2 regions of the Telluria sp. ZT3P25 genome follow, and region 2 is predicted to be linked to the other one. Evidence: predicted binding sites of a transcription regulator. Region 2 holds the regulator's gene; the other holds the start of a gene.

Region 1 (9,313 bases), 2.6 Mb from region 2:
ACCAGCATCAACCAGACCAAGCCGATCATGTGGATCGCGATCGCGGGCCTGCTATACAACACCCTGGTGAGCTGGCTGCTCGTCTTTGGCGAGCTGGGCTTTCCGCGCCTGGGCGCGGTCGGCTGCGCCATTGCCACGGCCAGCGGCATGTGGCTGATGCTGGGCGTGATGCTGTGGTGGGTGCGGCGCTCGCCCGCCTACCGCATGACCTATCCGTTCGACCGTTTCGAAGGCCCAAACGCCGCGGCCATCGGCAGCATGCTGCGCCTGGGCCTGCCGATCGGCGTGACCTATTTCGCCGAGGTCAGCGCCTTCGGCCTGATCAGTCTGCTGGTGGCGCGTTACGGCGTCGTGCAAGTCTCGGCGCACCAGATCGCGCTCAATTTTGCCTCGCTTGTGTTCATGCTGCCGCTCAGTTTCGCCATTGGCATGCTCACCCGCGTCGGCCAGGCGATGGGCGAAGGCGACCCGGTGCGCGCCCGTTTCGTCGGCTGGGTCGGGGTGGGGATGTCGCTGACCATCGGCGCGCTGGCGGCGCTGTTCATCGCCATCTTCCGCTGGGAAATTGCGGCGGCCTACACGTCCGATCCGGCCGTGCAGCAGGTGACGGCGCACCTGTTGCTGTTTGCCGCACTGTTCCAGTTGTCGGACGCGACCCAGGTGGCCACCGCCTCGGCCATCCGCGGCTACCAGGTAACGCGCCCGCCGATGGTGATCCAGCTGGTCTCGTTCTGGGGCTTGTCGCTGCCACTCGGTTGCGTGCTGGGCCTGGCGCCGCAATGGTTCCCGTGGACACCCGCCGCGCCGATGGAGGCAACCGGCTTCTGGATCGGCCTCGTGTTTGCGTTGACGGTCGCGGCGGTACTGCTGACCTGGCAATTCGAGAAGCTCGCGCGCCAGCGCATCCGCGAGGGTGTGGCGAAACCGTTGGCATCCTAGTTTTTATGACATGTCATTACAGCGCTGGCAGGCTGACTCTGGTATCGTCTCGCGGTTGCTGTCAATTAAACATCCACCAGAGAAACTATGCGCCCTCTCCTTGTCCTCCTGGCCGCTCTCACGGCCGTTCCTGCCATGGCTGAACGTCTGACCCTCGATCGTATTTATGGCGATGCCTCACTGGCCGGCGCCAGCGTGCGCAACCTGCGCGTGTCGCCGGACGGTGAACGCGTCACCTTCCTGCGCCCGCGCGCCGACGACCAGTACCGTCTCGATCTGTGGGAATACAACACCAAGAGCAAGGCCACGCAGCGCCTGGTGGACTCGAAGCAACTGGTGCCGACCGAGACCTTGTCGCTCGAAGAAAAAGCACGCCGCGAGCGTGCCCGCACCGCCGGCCTGTCGGGCATCCTGAATTATTTCTGGTCGCCGGATGGCAAGCAGTTGCTGGTGCCGGTCGGTGGTGACCTGTACCTCGTCGATGCGGCCAAGCCAGAGAACGCACGCAAGGTCGCCTCGGGCAGCGTGACCGATCCGAAAATCTCGCCACGCGGCCGCTATGTCTCGTTCGTGCGCAACCAGAACCTGGTCGTGATCGACCTGAAAAGCGGCGCCGAGCGCCAGCTGACCACGGATGGCAAGGGCACCGTGCACAACGGCGCGGCCGAGTTCATCGCGCAGGAAGAAATGAGCCAGACCACCGGCTACTACTGGGCGCCAGACGATTCGGCCATTGCCTACCGCCGCTACGATGAAGCGCCGGTGCCGGTCGTGCGTCGCTTCGAGATCTTCGCCGATCGCACCGAAGTGATCGACCAGCACTACCCTGCTGCGGGCGATCCGAACGTGCTGATCGACCTGATGCTGGTCGACCCGGCCACGGGCGTGCAGCGCAAGATCGACCTGGGCGCGGACAAGGACATCTATCTGGTACGCGCCGATTTCAGCGCCGATGCCAAAACGCTCGTGTTCCAGCGCCAGACGCGCGACCAGAAGCGCCTGGACCTGGTGGCCGTCGACGTCGGTTCGCTGGCGCAGCGCCCGCTGTTTTCGGAAAACTCGAAGACCTGGGTCAGCATCCACAACGACCTGCGCTTTTTGAAGAACCGCAAGGCCTTCATCTGGGCCTCGGAGCGCAGCGGCTACAACCACCTGTATCTGTACGACCTGGACGGCAAGCTGCTGCACCCGATCTCGCGCGGCGCGTGGGGCGTGGACGATGTGCTGGCGGTCGACGAAGGCGCCGGCAAGGTGTATGTGTCGTCGAACCGCGACGCCGTGATCGACAAGCAGACCTATGCGCTGGCCCTGGACGGCAGCAGCGCCGACAAGCCGGCCCGCATCACCCAGGGCGACGGCTGGCACGACGCGGCTTTTGCCGGCAATGGCAAATTGTTCGTCGACACCTATTCGAATCCGCGCACGCCACCGCAAGTGTCGATCCGCCGCGCCGATGGCGCGATGGTCGAGTGGATCGAAAAGAACGAGCTCAATGCCAACCACCCGTACACGCGTCATATGGCCGACCACCTGGCGACCGAATACGGCACGATGAAGGCCAACGATGGCCAGACGCTGCACTATTCGATCATCAAGCCGGCCAATTTTGACGCGACCAAGCGCTATCCGGTGTTCCTGTTCACCTACGGCGGCCCGCACTCGCAGCGCGTGACCCGGGCCTGGGGCAATTACTTTGACCAGTACATGGCGCAGCAGGGCTTTGTCGTGTTCCGCCTCGATAACCGTGGCTCGGGCCGCCGCGAGCGCGCCTTCACCGACGTGCTGTACAACAATCTGGGCAAGCATGAAGTCGAAGACCAGGTGACCGGCATCGACTGGCTGGCCAAGCAGAGCTTTGTCGACGCGAAGCGCATCGGCGTGTTCGGCTGGAGTTATGGCGGTTTCATGACCCTGCGTTTGCTGTCGGCAGCATCGGACAAAATCGCGATGGGCGTGTCGGTGGCACCGGTGACCGACTGGTCGCTGTATGACACCCATTACACCGAACAGTTCGTCGGCGCGACGCCAAAGGGCGATCCGGAAGCCTACAAGCGCAGTGGCGTGTTTGCACACCTGGATGGCATGAAGTCGCCATTGCTGCTGGTGCATGGGATGGCCGACGACAATGTGCTGTTCTCGAACACGACGCTCCTGATCGACGAACTGGTCAAGCGCAATGTGCAGTTCGACCTGATGACGTATCCGGGCGCCAAGCACGGCATTTCGGGCCGCACCAGCCAGCGCCACGTGTATGGCCTGATCGAAGCGTACTTCAAGCGCCATCTGGCCGAGAAGCCGGCACAATAAACCAGCTGCGCCAGACGTAAAAAAGCCGCATCGGAAACGATGCGGCTTTTTCTTCGTCCATTCACCTGCCGCAATCTGCGGCGGGTGAGGGAGTCCGTATTATGGACGTGGACGGTTTGCGCGGTCAGCTGCGTTGTCAGCTGCGTCTTCTGCTGCTTCACGCACGTCACCAGCTGCGTTCTGAACCTTGCCTTCAACCTGGTTTGCCAGACCTTTGGCCTGCTGTTCCTTGCTGTCCACCAGTTTGCCGGCGCCTTCTTGGATTTTGCCGCCAACTTCTTTCAGTTTGCCTTCGACTTGGTCTTTGTTCATGGTGATCTCCTGTGAGTGGCATGGCCGGTTGGCGATGCGATGAATACAGATTAACGCAATGCTTCCAGCTCTTCTGTTAGCGCACGCACTTAGTGCAACGATCGAACGATGCGCCATCTTGCCGTTAAGAATGCTATCGTTTTACCAACATCCAGCTGTAACTTCACCAGTTGTAATAAAGCTGTTTTAACTACACCAGTTCCAATAACATTCTAATGCGCGATCGAACACCATCATGAATCCCCACACACCGCCATCTTCCGACGCAACGGCCCCCGAGACTCCCCTCACCCAGCGCAAACTCGCGCGCCGCGTCACGCTTGTCAACGGTATCGGCGTCCTGTTCATCCTGGGCCTGGCTGCGGTCGTGCTTGCCGCCGACGCCTTGCTGCTGATCTTTGCCTGCATCCTGTTTTCGATCCTGCTCTATAAACTGAGCGCGCTGCTGCATCAGCGCACCGGCATCAAGCGCAATATCGCCCTCGTCATCGTCGTGCTGCTGCTCACCGCCATCTTCGGCCTGGGCGGGTGGGCGATGGCGCCGCAGATTTCCGAACAGTCAGGTCAGCTGGCCAAGGAGATCCCTGCCGCAGTCGAGCGCCTGCAAGCCGAAGTCGCGCAACATCCTCTGCTCAAGCGCGTGGTAGCCGAGCTGCCACCGCCGGAAGACATCGTCAAGCAGATGGGTTCGCTCGTGCCGAATGCCGGCCTGTTCTTCAGTGGCATCATTGGCGCGCTGGGCAATATTGTCATCATCATTTTCGTGGGCATTTATTTTGCTGCGTCACCTGGCGTATATACCGGTGGCTTCATCCGCCTCGTGCCGCAACAGAAGCGTGGCCGCGCACGTGAAGTACTGCAGGAGATGGGCGACAACCTGTCGAGCTGGCTGCTGGGCAAGGCCGTGTCGATGCTGATCGTTGGCGTCACGACGGCGATCGGCCTGAGTCTGCTCGGTGTGCCGCTGGCGCTGATCCTGGGTGTGATTGCGGGCCTGCTCGACTTCATTCCGTACCTGGGCCCGATCATGGCGGGCATTCCGGCGGTCTTGCTGGCGCTGTCGATCAGCCCTGACCTGGCGTTGTATGCGCTGCTGCTGTTTGCAGCGATCAATATGCTCGAAGGCTATGTGCTGCAGCCGATGATCGAGGCCAAAGCCATCGAATTGCCGCCGGCCCTCGTGATCGTGATGCAACTGATCTTCGGCACGCTGTTCGGCTTTGCCGGCGTGGCACTGGCCACGCCACTGGCGGCCGTGCTGTCGGTGCTGGTCAAGATGCTGTATATCGAAGACATACTGGGAGATAGATCCGGGGACAAACGCGGGGACAGATCCGCACAAGGGTCCTGATAACAACAAAGCCGCGCAATGCGCGGCTTTGTCGATCATGCTGCTGAGGTGAATCAGCAAACGTACATCAGCGGTTGCCTTTTGCAATTTCCTTGACGTCGCCAACTTTCTTCTGAGCTTTGCCTTCAGCCTGGTTCGACAGGCCTTCGCTCTGCTGCTGGCGGCTGCCGACGGCTTCGCCGACTTTCTCCTGCACCTTGCCGGCGACTTCCTTTGTTTTGCCCTTGACTTGATCCTTGTTCATTGCAATCTCCTTGCCCGTGACGTGGATGAGGCTTGACAGTAGGAGCATGTGCAAGTCAGTTCTGTACGGCGTTTAACAAACAGGCTTACGCCACACGCTCGCCAGCCACGGTTGCTGGTCGCGTGGCAAGCCGGGCGGGCGGTAATAGTGGTGCAGCGCAACAAAACCGGCCGCCAGCAAGAAACGCTCCCAACTCTCGTAGTCATGGTAGCTGCCATAGCGGTCGCCATTCCAGCCTTCCTGATTCTGGCCGCGTGGATTCGAGGTGAACAGCACCCCGCCCGGCTTGAGCGTACCGAACAATTGATCGAGCGTGTGCGGCAAGGCCGCACTGGGGACATGGAACAGCACCGCGTTGGCAAACACGCCATCGAACAGCGCCGGCGGCAAATCGAGGTGCAGGAAATCCTGCTGCCACACGTCGCAACCACTGTACTGCCGCGCCATCGCGACAAACCGTTCGCTGCCATCCACGCCGATCGCTCGATGGCCCAGACCGCTGAAGGTCTTGAGGTCGCGCCCTGGCCCGCAACCCAGGTCGAGAATCGTGTGCGGCGCTGGCGTTGCGATCGCGCCCAGCAGCGCATCAATGTTTTGACTTACGTCATGGTCGATTGTGCCGTTAAAGAAATCCTCGGCATGCTCGTTGTAGTGTTGAAGCGTAGTGCGGGAAATGTCGTCATGGTTCATGCGCATAGTATGCCAGCGGCGGCGCCGCTTGCGGTAGACGCCTCGGCGCAAAATAATTTGAAGATATTTTCTCGATCACCCTAAAGTTTCGATAAGCTCAGCCGTAAACGATTCAGACAACCGGGAATCCGGCCTGACAATCAATGCTCTGGTGCCACTATGAACGCAAACGATGTCCTTGCGATATACGAAAACCTCGCTGGCCTGACAGGTCAGATGACGCACGCCGCCAAGGCAGGCGACTGGCACGAGTTTGCCCAATTGAATATGGAAGCCCGGGCTCAGGCAGCCCCGGCAGTAGCCGGCCTGCCGGCACTGGCGGGCGCCAAGCGCCTGAGCAAGGTCGACCTGTTGAAGCAATTGATGGCCAACGATCGCGCCATCCGTGATGTGACCGACCCATGGGACGACCAGGTCGATCGCGCACTGCAAGCACACTGAGTTGCCATTGAATCGTTGATCAAAGCACCTGCGGGTGCTTTTTTTGCGTCCCGATGCACCACATTGCAAACGCCAGGACAACAAAAAAGCGCCCATCGGGCGCTTTGGTGGCCATCGAGCTGGGAGCTGGACGGCGAATTCTGTGAGAGGACGAACCCCAGCTATCTGCTGGCGTCGCCTCGTGCCGGTTGCTGCCGGCGTCCGTTGCCACTGTAGGCAAGCAGACTGCTTCCAGACACAGGCGTTTCCTCAACGGTCGTCTGCTTGCCGCGCCACCTATCGTTGGTGACTGCGCCAGACCCTGCACTGTCTGTGATCTTGTCGATCACAAGGCCATTATAGCGCAGAATCAAAGTTGTGTAGACATTTCCTTGTGCGACTCATCCAGCTGTGGTTCGACCGGTGCCGGCGCCTTGTTCTTGGGGGCGAAACGCTGGCGCAGACGCGCCGTCAGCGAGGCGCGCGGCATGGGCTGGATCATCGGTCCTGCCCGTTTGCGGCGCCGCAGAACGACCAGCACGCCACCCGCGAGCCCCAGCAAGGCGAGCACCGCGCCGGCGATCCAGCCCCAAGGGGTGGACGCTTCCGGCTCCGGCGCAGGCCGCTTGCGGGATGGCCTTGGCGTCGCCGGCTTCGCCACCTTGTCCTGGACAACGGCGGACGGGTTGGCGCCCAGCGCCACTTGCAACACCCTTACCTTGTCTTCCAGCGTGCCGATCTGCTCGCGCAGCAAGGCATTCTTGACATCGAGCGCGGCGCACACCGGCGCACTGTCGGCGGAAGACGGCGCGCAGGTTGCGGCAGGCGCCGCTGCGGGTGCAGGTGCAGGTGCAGATACCGGAACTGGCAGCGGCTTCGGCAATGAGGTTGACGCCTGCGTGGCTGCGGCCGGTTCCGGTTCCGGTGCTGGCGCGGCCTTCGCCACGGCCAGCGGCTTGGGCGGCTTCGGTGGCTTCGGTGGCTTCGGTGGCTTGGGCGGCTTTACCGGCGCGGGCTTGACCACGGCGATCGGCCTGGACGCCGCAACGGGTGCAGCAGGCAGGACGGCCACGACCGGCACCGCCGCTGGCACTGGCGCTGGCACCGCAACGGGCAGCGGAACGGCTGGCGCCGGCGGATTCGGATTGGGCGCAATGAAAAGCGTCACAAGACGCACATCGCGCTCGCCCCCATCGGCCAGTTCCAGATACAGATGCAGGCGGCTTGATTCAACCGGCGCCGACGACGTCACGCGCAGGAACTGACGGCCATCGCGCTGGCTCACACGCATGGCCAGCGTCGCCAGCACGGTCGGCATGCCGATGTTCGCGCCCCGGTACACGTCGGGGCGCGCCAGGCGTGCCTGGACCAGGGTCGCGGGCGACGCGAGCGCGGTCAGCTCGAGTTCCAGCGCTAGCGGCTGGCCGATATACGAACCGATGCGCGGCTCGCCAAGCTCGGCCGCGCCGACGCCGCAAGAGAGCAAAACACATGTGATGAATACAGGGAGGCGGCTGGCCATAGCAACTAACAAAAGTGAAGCCCAAGCGTCATTAACGGACATTGGGATAAACTCTTTAATCCCAGCCTCTTGCATATCAGGACATGTCCATGGAAAACAGGATTGAGAAAGACAGCTTTGGTCCCATCGAAGTGCCACAGAACAATTTGTGGGGTGCGCAAACCCAGCGCTCGCTTCACCACTTCCACATCTCGACCGAACGCATGGCGCCCGAGCTCGTCGCCGCCCTCGCCCAGGTCAAGCGCGCCGCGGCCGCCGTCAACCGCTCGCTGGGCAAGCTGCCAGCCGACAAGGCCGACGCCATCATCCGCGCGGCCGATGAAGTGCTCGACGGGCGCCACCCCGGCGAATTCCCGCTGGCCGTGTGGCAGACCGGTTCGGGCACGCAAAGCAATATGAACATGAACGAAGTGCTGGCCAACCGCGGCTCCGAGCTGCTCGGCGGCGAGCGCGGCGAAGCACGCCTGCTGCACCCGAACGACCACGTCAACATGGGCCAGTCGTCCAACGACATCTTCCCTACCGCAATGCACGTGGCAGCCGCCTGGGCGCTGGCCAAGGAAGTCCTGCCTGCGCTGGCGCAGTTGCGCGGCACGCTGGTGCGCAAGTCGCGCGATTTCGAGCCAATCGTCAAGATCGGCCGCACCCACCTGCAGGATGCGACGCCGCTGACGCTGGGCCAGGAATTTTCCGGCTACGTCGCCCAGCTCGAATTCGCCGAAAGCGCGCTCAAGTCCACCCTGTCGGGCTTGCTACAACTGGCGGCCGGTGGCACCGCCGTGGGCACGGGCCTGAATGCGCACCCCGATTTCGCGCCACGTATTGCGGCCGAACTCGGTTCGCGCACCGGCCTGTCGTTCAAGTCGGCGCCCAACAAATTCATGGCGCTGGCCGGGCATGACGCGATGGTCTCGGCCCATGGCGCGTTCAAGCTGCTGGCCACGGCGCTGATGAAAATCGCTAACGATATCCGCTGGATGGCCTCTGGCCCGCGCTCGGGCCTGGGAGAAATCACGATCCCCGAGAACGAACCGGGCAGCTCGATCATGCCCGGCAAGGTCAATCCGACCCAGTGCGAAGCGTTGACGATGCTTTGCTGCCAGGTGTTCGGCAACGATGTCGCGATCACGATCGGCGGCTCACAGGGCAATTTCGAGCTCAATGTGTTCAAGCCGATGATCGCGCATAACTTCCTGCAAAGTGCACGCCTGCTGGCTGACGGCATGCGCTCGTTCGATACGCATTGCGCCCAGGGGATCGAACCGAACCTGGTCCGGATCGGCGAACTGATGGAAAAATCGCTGATGCTGGTGACCGCACTGGCGCCGCACATCGGGTATGATCGCGCCGCGCAGATTGCCAAGACCGCATCGAAGGAAGGCCTGACCCTGCGCCAGGCAGCCCTGCAGAGCGGCTTTGTCGACGATCAGCAGTTTGACCAGTGGATCGTGCCGATCGATATGACGCGGCCCGATCCGGTCGAGTAAACATCCAGTACCCGGGCGGCCTCGTAACGATCAGGCCGCCT
Region 2 (9,313 bases):
CCTGATCGTCGGCGTCGTGATGCACGACCTGGCCATTGGCGAAGCAACCAAGATCTACACGCTGCTGGCCATCGGTGACGGCCTGGTGGCCCAGATTCCTTCGCTGATCATCTCGATCGCCGCCGGTATGGTGGTTTCGCGCGTGGCCAACGATGAAGACGTCAGCTCGCAGCTGACCAACCAGCTGTTTGCCCGCCCGGAAGCGCTGTACATCACGGCCGCCATCATCGGCGGTCTGGGCATGATCCCGGGCATGCCGAACGTGGTGTTTTTGCTGCTGGCCGGCTCGCTTGCTGCCGGTGGTTATTTCATCTCGAAGCGCAGGAAAGAGGCGCCGGCCGCGGCAGAGGCCGCCGCCGCCGCCGTGGCCGATGCCGCCGCTGCTGCCCGCACGACGCCGGCCGAGAGCGAAGAAGCGACCTGGCAAGACGTGATGCCGGTCGACACGCTGGGTCTGGAAGTGGGCTACCGCCTGATTCCGCTGGTCGACAAGAACCAGGGCGGCGAGCTGCTCAAGCGCATCAAGGGCATCCGCAAGAAGTTCGCGCAAGAAGTAGGCTTTTTGGCGCCGCCGGTGCACATCCGCGACAACCTCGAACTCAAGCCATCGGCCTACCGCATCACGCTCAAGGGCGTCGAAGTGGGCAGCGGCGAAGCACTCAACGGCCAATTTTTGGCGATCAACCCGGGCATGGCCAGCGGCACGCTGCCCGGCGTGGTCACCACCGACCCGGCCTTCGGCCTGCCGGCCACCTGGATCGAAGCGAGCCTGCGCGACGAAGCGCAAAGCATGGGCTACACCGTGGTCGATGCCGGTACCGTCGTTGCCACGCACCTGAACCACCTGATCACGCTGCACGCGTCGGAACTGCTGGGTCGCATGGAAGTGCAGGCGCTGCTGGACCACCTTGGCAAGGAAACCCCGAAACTGGTCGAAGACCTGGTGCCGAAAGTCGTCTCGCTGTCGACGCTGCAAAAAGTGCTGCAGAACCTGCTGCTCGAAGGCGTGCACATCCGCGACATGCGCTCGATCATCGAAGCGCTGTCGGAGCACGCCGGCATGACGCAGGACCCGGCCGAACTGACCGCCGTGGTGCGCGTGTCGCTGGGCAGGGCGATCGTCCAGCAATTGTTCCCGGGCGAGAACGAGCTGTCGGTGATGACCCTGGATAACCGCCTCGAGCGCCTGTTGATGCAGGCGATGGGTGCGGGCGGCGACGGTACCGGCATCGAGCCGGGCCTGGCGGACACGATCGCGCAACAGGCAGCGCACGCCGCCAACCAGCAAGAGCAGATGGGCCTGTCGCCCGTGCTCTTGGTGCCGGCGCCGCTGCGCGTGTTGCTGTCGCGCTTTTTGCGCCGCGCCGTGCCTGCGCTCAAGGTGCTGTCGCATGCCGAAGTGCCTGAGACCAAGACGATTCGCGTGACGAGTTTGGTGGGTGTGCCGATGTAACAGGCAGGGGCAGCAGGGGCAGCAGGTGCTGCGCCTTGTGCCCATCATGCTGGCGCAGGGCGATGGATGTGACGCCAGACGAGCCAGCCAAGCATCGTGATGGTCGTGATCACGGTAAATGCCAGCCCCAGGGTGACGAGTATCTCGAGATCGGCCAGCTCTTCGCCATCCCTTGAGCCATACAGCTCGATCAGGCAGATTGCCCATGCCTCCGGGAACGGTGGGAAAAGGTCGTGATGGATAATCAGAACAGAGATAGTCGTAGCAGTGTCCTCTTCATTGAACAGTCACTCGTCCATAAGCGTGTAAGAGGTGCCTGGAATGAGAACCTGACCGCCTGCGATGAGTTGATGTCGAAGTACGTCGAAGTCAGTCCGGGTTGTCAGCGTAATGCACTCTTGTAACTGAGACCAAGACGATTCGCGCAACGAGCCTGGTGGGTGTGCCGATGTAATCGCCAGGGCAGCGCTTGTGCACTGCCCTGGCTCTGGCTAGTCGTGCGCCAGAGGAGGTGGGCGTAGTTTGCGCCAGACAAGGATGCCGGTCGATGTGACGATCAGTACGATCACCAGTGCACCGGCCAGAGCGACAAGCAATTCGACATCGGCCATTTCCTCACCGTTGGTTGCGCCATATAGATCGCTGAGCCAGATAAAGAAGGGAATTGGCACCTGCGGGAAGAGGTAATGGTAGGTCAGCCATAAGCGGGCAAGTGCGGCGGTAGCGACCAGTACCCACATCGTCATCAGGCTTCGCAGGATAATTTTCTTCACGTGACAGTCACCCGGCCGTAAGCTGTCAACGTGCTATCGGGGATGGTCATCCTGGTCGTCGCCTTGATATGAGTGCGCAAAATATTGAAGTCGACCTCCCGCTCGATGGTGATGCAGCCTCTGCTGATACCGGCTGGTCCTTTCGGATGCAGACGGAAGTTGCCCCGTTTGACCCTGTCGCAAAAAAATTCGTCATCGACGTTGCCATCTGCGGCATAGAGGGCAAACCAGTCAGAGCGGCCGGTGAATACATCGCGGAGTGCTCCCAGCGTACCGCCAGAGTGGCGATCGAGCAGGTAGTAGACACCGGGAGGAATTGGACCGGAATTCGCGTTGCAAATGAACTCCCGGCGGTTTACCTGGTTGTCCAAGCCTGAAAAGGCTGGAAATTTTAACGAGTTCATTTCAAACGTACTCAGCGGTTTACCGTTGAGTTTGAATGTACATTCGACCATAGGGAACCCTTTGAAGCCTGGTTGAGGAGCTTTTGATCATAGGTAGCTGACGCAGGCGGTTGCTGAGGTGCCACAACCGATGACGCTGCCACAGCGGCGCGCGGTGTCGCCTAGCCAATCACGATCTGCTTTTCGATCCGCCCCAGATCGGTGATCGTCACGACGACATGCAGCGGACTGTCCCAGTCGACATGCAGATGAAACTCGACGCCGCCGGCGCCGCCTTCGGGATCGTGCGGCCCGATATTGGTGACATACACATTGGCGTCGCCCAGGTGAGGGCGGCCGGGTGGTGAATCGAACGGGTCAAGAACCGGTTTCCATTCTGCGGCCGTGATCAGTACGGCCGAGCTCTCGGTGAGGCCGGGCCAGTTGAAATTCTGGCGTACACGGCCATGTACGTTACGGTAAATCAGCCGGATCGAGCGTGCCATGGGAGTCTCCTGATAAGTGGAACTGGCACGCCAGCCGTGCCAGTCACGGTTCGACCTGGCCGGCATCGGCAAAGTCGGCACCCGCACGCCACCTTTTTGCGCCAGCGCAAACCCGGACAGCAACCGCATCAATCCTGCCAAGTTGCAAAAAACTGGTATCACTTTTTCTGATTGTGGGGAAATAGGCCCTTTTCCCCATCCTTCTCGGCTGATCGTTTCCACACGGCATCGACAATAATGATTCCTATCGATGGGCATGTGCCCGTCATGCAGAACATAGATTGAAGTGCGGAGAACCACGATGAAAGTGAAGAAATTTACAGCGGCAACTTCCCGGGATGCCTTGCGCAAGGTGCGCGAAGCCTTGGGCCCGGATGCCGTCATCCTGTCCAACCGTCCGGTCGATGGCGCCGTCGAAATCCTGGCGCTCGATAACGATGACGTCGCCTCGCTGTCGGCACCTGTCGCCGATTCCGAGATGGCCCAGCCGAAGCCGCAGCTGCAGCACTTCGACGAACTCGCACCGGCGGCGCCGCGCGCCACCCCGGCCCGCCGCTACCAGGATGCCGGTCCGGCCATGAACGCGCCGGTCGCACCCGCCTACGTCGCACCTGTCGCCCCACTGGCGCCGACCGAGCCGGTCGCAACCTACGCCGAACGCCGCGCACCGGCGCCTGAACCGACCATCGACATGGCCGCCATGACCGCCATGATGAGCGCCGCCATCACCCAGGCCAAGGAATCGGCGACCTCTGAAGTCAGCAGCATGATGAGCGAAATCCGCGCCATGCGCGGCCTGATGGAAACCCAGCTGGCCGAACTGTCGTGGGGCTCGACCGCCCAGCGCGAGCCGCACAAGGCGACCGTCCTGCGTGAGATGCTCGCTGCCGGTTTCTCGGCCACGCTGGCGCGCTATATCATTGAAAAAATGCCTGCCACCGACGACGCAGCGCAAGCGATGCGCTGGGTGAAGACCGTGCTGGCACGCAACCTGGCGACCATTGGCAACGAAGACGCGATGCTGTCCGAAGGCGGCGTGTTCGCGCTGGTCGGCCCGACCGGCGTGGGCAAGACCACCACCACCGCCAAGCTGGCCGCACGCTGCGTGATGCGCCACGGCCCGGACAAGCTGGCCCTGATCACCACCGATGCCTACCGTATCGGCGGTCACGAGCAACTGCGCATCTACGGCAAGATCCTCGGCGTGATGGTGCACTCGGTGAAGGATGAAGCCGACCTGCGCATCGCCCTGAAAGAACTGCGCAACAAGCACACGGTGCTGATCGACACCATCGGCATGTCGCAGCGCGACCACATGGTGGCCGAGCAGGTCGCGATGCTGTCGGGCTCGGGTGCTGAAGTCAAACGCCTGCTGTGCCTGAACTCGACGTCGACCAACGAGACGCTGAACGAAGTCGTGCGCGCCTACCAGGGCAGCGGCCTGCACGGCGCGATCATGACCAAGATGGACGAAGCGGCCTCCACCGGCGGCGTGCTCGACATCGTGATTCGCCAGAAGCTCAAACTGCATTACGTCTCAAACGGCCAGCGCGTGCCGGAAGACCTGCACGTGGCCGACAGCGCGATGCTGATCGATCGCGCGTTCCGCAACCGTGGCACGGCCCCGGCGGACGCCGACCTGCCGATGCTGATGGCAGCCACTGCGCAGGCCAACCGCCGCGAGGTGTCGCATGGCTAGTTTTGACTTCGACCAGGCCGAAGGCCTGCGCCGCATGCTGCAAGGCCCGCGTCCGCGCGTGGTCACGTTTCTGTCGGCCACGCCGGAAGACGACAAGGGCGCGATGCTGGTGAACCTGGGCGCCTCGCTGGCCCAGGCGGGCAACGAAGTGCTGATCGTCGACGCCTGCAACGTGGAATACGGCGTCGCCCGCCGTCTGGGTCTGAACCGCGGCGCGTCGCTGCTGCAGGTCGCACGCCAGGAAAGCGCGCTGAACCAGGTGATCCATCCGGCCCCGCAAGGCTTCTCGGTGGTGCCCATGGGCGCGCCTGAATCGACCGACGACGTGCGGCGCCTTGGCAAGACGTTCGATGTGCTGGCCACGCAAGCGGGCATCGTGATCGTCGATGGCGAACTGGGCCCGGACGGCGAATTCCCGGTGCCGTTGATGTCCAGTTCCGAGATCGTGATCCAGGTATCGACCAGCGCAGCCTCGATCACCAATGCCTACTCGCTCATCAAGCGCCTGACGCAGGAACTGGGCCGCCGCCCATTCGGCATCCTGGTCACCGGCGCTACTGAGGGGGAAGCCAAGGTGGTATACGATAATATGTCACTGGCAGCAACACGTTATCTGGCCGTCAAGCTCAGTTTCATGGGCGCCGTGCCGGCCGACGAATACCTGCACCGCGCCGCGCGTCTGGGCCGGGCCGTGGTCGATGCGTTTCCGCTGGCCGGTGCATCGGTTGCGTTTCGCCAGCTGGCCGGCAAGTTCGCACTGCCTGCAATGCCGCAGTTCGGCCGCCAGGGCAGCGCGTCCATCGGTTCCTGACGCAGCCGCCATCGAATACGCACATAGAAAAAGATACATATCAGCATGTACACGGCCAAAGGGAAAGCGGACAAGAATTCTTTGCTGACGGAGCATATGCCGTTGGTAAAGCGTCTTGCCCACCACATGAAGGCGAAGCTGCCGCCTTCGGTGGAGGTCGATGACCTGATCCAGGCCGGCATGATCGGTTTGCTCGACGCGATCAACCGCTACGAAGACGACCACGGCGCGCAGTTCGAGACCTACGCCGTGCTGCGCATCCGCGGCGCGATGCTGGACGAACTGCGCGCCAGCGACTGGATGCCGCGCAGCACGCGCCAGAACATGCGCAAGGTCGAAGGCGCGATGCAGTCGCTGCAGCAGCGCCTGGGCCGCCCGCCGAGCGAATCCGAAGTGGCCGCGTCGCTCAAGATCTCGCTCGACGAGTACCAGGACATGCTGGCCGACTCGGGCGGCCACCAGCTGCTGTACTACGAAGACTTCCACGCCGACGAAGGCAGCGACAGCTTCCTCGACCGCTATGCGGTGGACGATGCCGATCCGCTGCGCAGCCTGATGGAAACCGATTTCCGCCAAGCCGTGATCGACGCGATCGACAAGTTGCCGCCGCGCGAAAAACTCCTGATGGGCCTGTACTACGAAGAAGAACTGAACCTGAAGGAAATCGGCGCCGTGATGGGCGTGAGTGAATCGCGGGTGTCGCAGCTGCACACCCAGGCCGTCGCACGTTTGCGCACCACCTTACGGGAGCAATTATGGACTGGGCCAGCGTAATCGGCCTGGTGCTGGCGATCGCCGGCATCTTTCTCGGTTACACCCTCGACGGCGGCAAGTTCTCGTCGTTGATCCAGCCTGCCGCATTTGCCATCGTGGTGGTCGGCACCTTCGGCGCCGTGCTGCTGCAAAGCGAGACGCGCACCTTCTTGCGCGGCATCACCATGCTGCGCTGGGTATTCGTGCCACCCAAAAACGGCCGCCAGAAACTGTCGCGCGAAATCGCGCTGTGGAGCCTGACGGCACGCCGCGATGGCTTGCTGTCGCTTGAACAATTCATGAGCAAGGCCGACCCCTTCATCGCCAAGGGTTTGCGCCTGGTGGTCGACGGGATCGCGCCCGACAAGGTGCGCAGCCTGCTCGAACACGAAATCAACGGCTACGAATTCGCCCAGCGCCAGGCGGCGCGCATCTGGGAATCGGCCGCCGGCTATTCGCCGACGATCGGTATCCTGGGCGCCGTGCTGGGCCTGATCCACGTGATGGAAAACCTGTCCGATCCGGCCCGCCTGGGTTCCGGCATCGCGGTCGCGTTCGTCTCGACCGTGTATGGCGTGGGCATGGCCAACCTGTTCTTCTACCCGGTGGGCAACAAGCTCAAGGCCATCGTCAGCGACAAGGTGTCGCAGTACGAGATCCTGGCCGAAGTGTTCTCGGACCTGGCCAGCGGCGACCATGGCCGCGTCATCGACGAACGCGTCGCCAGCCTGCTCACGCACCACTAGGACAGCGCCATGGCCCGCAAGCGCTACGACGACGATGTCCCCACCGAAAACCACGAACGCTGGCTGATTTCATACGCCGACCTGATTACGCTGCTGTTCGCGTTTTTCGTCGTCATGTACGCCATCTCGATCGTCAACGAAGGCAAGTACCAGGTGCTGTCCGATGCGCTGGGCGATGCGTTCGGTGGGCGCGGCGCCGCCACCAAGGTCAACACCAACGTCGAGCCGGTGCTGCCGCTGTCGCACATCATCAACCGCCGCCGCAACGAAGCGGCGCGGCGCGAGCAGGAAAAGATGGGCGTGATGGCGCGCGAACTGTCGGCGACCTTGCTGCCGCTGGTGAAGTCGGGCCAGGTGCGGGTGATCCAGAACGCGCGCGGCATCAGCGTCGAGATCAATGCCAGTGTGCTGTTCCCGCAGGGTGAGGCGGTGCTCGACGGCGAGGGCCAGGTCATCCTGGCGCAGGTGGCGGGCCTGCTCAAGAACGACTCGCACCGCATCGAAGTCGAAGGCCACACCGACGACCTGCCGATCGCCAATCCGCTGTATCCATCGAACTGGGAACTGTCTACCGCACGTGCAAGCAGCGTGGTGCGGCTGTTTGCCGCCAACGGCGTGCCCGAGGTGCGCCTGTCGGCGATCGGCTTTGCCGCGACGCGCCCGGTGGCGCCCAATACCGACGAGGCCGGCAAGGCGCGCAACCGGCGCGTGGCGGTGATGATCCTGGCAGCGCTGCCGGAAACCGGCGGAAACATACTTCCGTGAATGTATTGATCGAATCATGGCATAATCGACAGGCAGCGTCGCGCGGGTGACGCCTGCCGTGATCCTCTAGGAGTCGCAATGCATGTCAAACGAAGCTCGCCGGCGGCCAAGCTGGCAATGGTGCTGTCGCTGGTCGGCGTAGTTGGCGTGGTCAAGGCCGTGGAGGCCAAGGTGAACGTCCATCACCGGCTCGAAGTCGAAACCGGGGCCGGCAAGGTCAAGGTGCGGGTGCTGATCGAGAACCGGGGCGATGCGCCGGTATGGATTCCGCGCGAGATCGCGCTGGGCGACGACCTGAGCGCGCCACGGTTTGCACTCAGTTCACTGACGGACACGGTCGCCTACACGGGCCGCATGGTCAAGCGCGGCCCGCTGAACGCTGCCGATTACCTCGAAATAAAGCCGCAGACGACCTACCTGAACACGCTCGACATCACGCAGGCCTATGCGTTCAAGCCGGGCCAGCACAGTTACGAGATCCGCTACGCCGGCCCGTGGGTGACCGATCTGCGCAAACTCGACGCGGGCGGCATCAAGAGCAGCCCGGCGCTGCCGGTGAAGTTCTCGCACACGGTCAGGATGGCCGCGCGCTGATTCAGGGCGCCTTGCAGTTGGTGGCGCTGGCGATCAGCGTCGCGCCACAACTCGTCTTGTCGCCATCGAAGGCAATCAGCTTGCCATCGATTTTATGCTGCGCCGAGCCGCTGACGATCTTGCAGCCATTGTGACCTTTGATGGGGCAACTGCAGGTGTCGCCCACGCACGCCACTGGAATACCGCCCACCTTCACATGCCGCGCGCTGACGCTTAGGACCTTGCCGCCATGCGAGGTGGCGTCGCCGAGCCTGATGATGTTGCGCATGATTGAGCCTTTCTTGTGACGATGATTCAGTCGGATGCCGTGTCGTGTTCGGGGACTGCGTCTGCGCCCAGTACCGAGGCCACGGTCGGTGGCTTGTAGTTGTCCGGATCGATCGACGGCTGGACGATGTGCTTGAAGATGTTCGCCCCTTGTGCTTCGCGCCGTTCCTTGCTCGGCGGGCTGATGAACACGATGCTGGCGCCGGTCGGATCGCGCAGATTGATCGCCGCTGAGGCACCGCCGTCGATATAGCTGCCCATCACGCCCACCGCCATCTGGACGAAGAAGGTCGCCGCGCCGGTATTGCCCATGCGCTGGTCGGTATCGATGAACTGCGACGTCTTGCCGGTGTCGATGTCGGGGCCGCCCTGGGCGGCATACGCGTGCAGCGTGCCTGCCAGCGCGATCTTCTGCTCGGTGTCATGGTTGAACGCAGCGATGATGCGCGCCGGGCCTGCTGCGCGCTGTGCTTCGGGCAGCGTTTGCAGCGCCTGCTGCCAGCCGGCCTCCAGCACCTTTTGACGCGCGTCGCGGCGCTTGACCGGCTTGCCTTCTTCATCCT

What was found. Region 2 encodes FliA, which starts transcription of late flagellar genes. Its sites were predicted from a motif close to CTAAAGTTTNNNNNNNNNNNGCCGNTA; they were not measured.
Region 1: AC56LY_RS03285 (flagellar protein FliT) is a predicted target of FliA. The motif match lies at 5,924-5,950, and genes of this name have one in related genera.

What each region holds. Positions count from the first base shown of each region.
Region 1 is NZ_JCASIJ010000001.1:739,809-749,121, reverse strand. It holds gene AC56LY_RS03315 (MATE family efflux transporter) at 1-939, shown strand, start outside; gene AC56LY_RS03310 (S9 family peptidase) at 1,027-3,246, shown strand; gene AC56LY_RS03305 (CsbD family protein) at 3,346-3,558, opposite strand; gene AC56LY_RS03300 (AI-2E family transporter) at 3,794-4,909, shown strand; gene AC56LY_RS03295 (CsbD family protein) at 4,977-5,153, opposite strand; gene AC56LY_RS03290 (class I SAM-dependent methyltransferase) at 5,226-5,843, opposite strand; gene AC56LY_RS03285 (flagellar protein FliT) at 6,003-6,284, shown strand; gene AC56LY_RS03280 (FimV/HubP-related protein) at 6,634-7,749, opposite strand; gene fumC (class II fumarate hydratase) at 7,875-9,272, shown strand.
Region 2 is NZ_JCASIJ010000001.1:3,370,388-3,379,700, reverse strand. It holds gene flhA (flagellar biosynthesis protein FlhA) at 1-1,453, shown strand, start outside; gene AC56LY_RS15005 (hypothetical protein) at 1,945-2,226, opposite strand; gene AC56LY_RS15000 (DUF2778 domain-containing protein) at 2,223-2,681, opposite strand; gene AC56LY_RS14995 (hypothetical protein) at 2,792-3,115, opposite strand; gene flhF (flagellar biosynthesis GTPase FlhF) at 3,417-4,814, shown strand; gene AC56LY_RS14985 (MinD/ParA family ATP-binding protein) at 4,807-5,625, shown strand; gene AC56LY_RS14980 (RNA polymerase sigma factor FliA) at 5,671-6,399, shown strand; gene AC56LY_RS14975 (flagellar motor protein) at 6,381-7,124, shown strand; gene motD (flagellar motor protein MotD) at 7,134-7,889, shown strand; gene AC56LY_RS14965 (hypothetical protein) at 7,968-8,483, shown strand; gene AC56LY_RS14960 (PAAR domain-containing protein) at 8,485-8,751, opposite strand; gene AC56LY_RS14955 (type VI lipase adapter Tla3 domain-containing protein) at 8,778-9,313, opposite strand, start outside.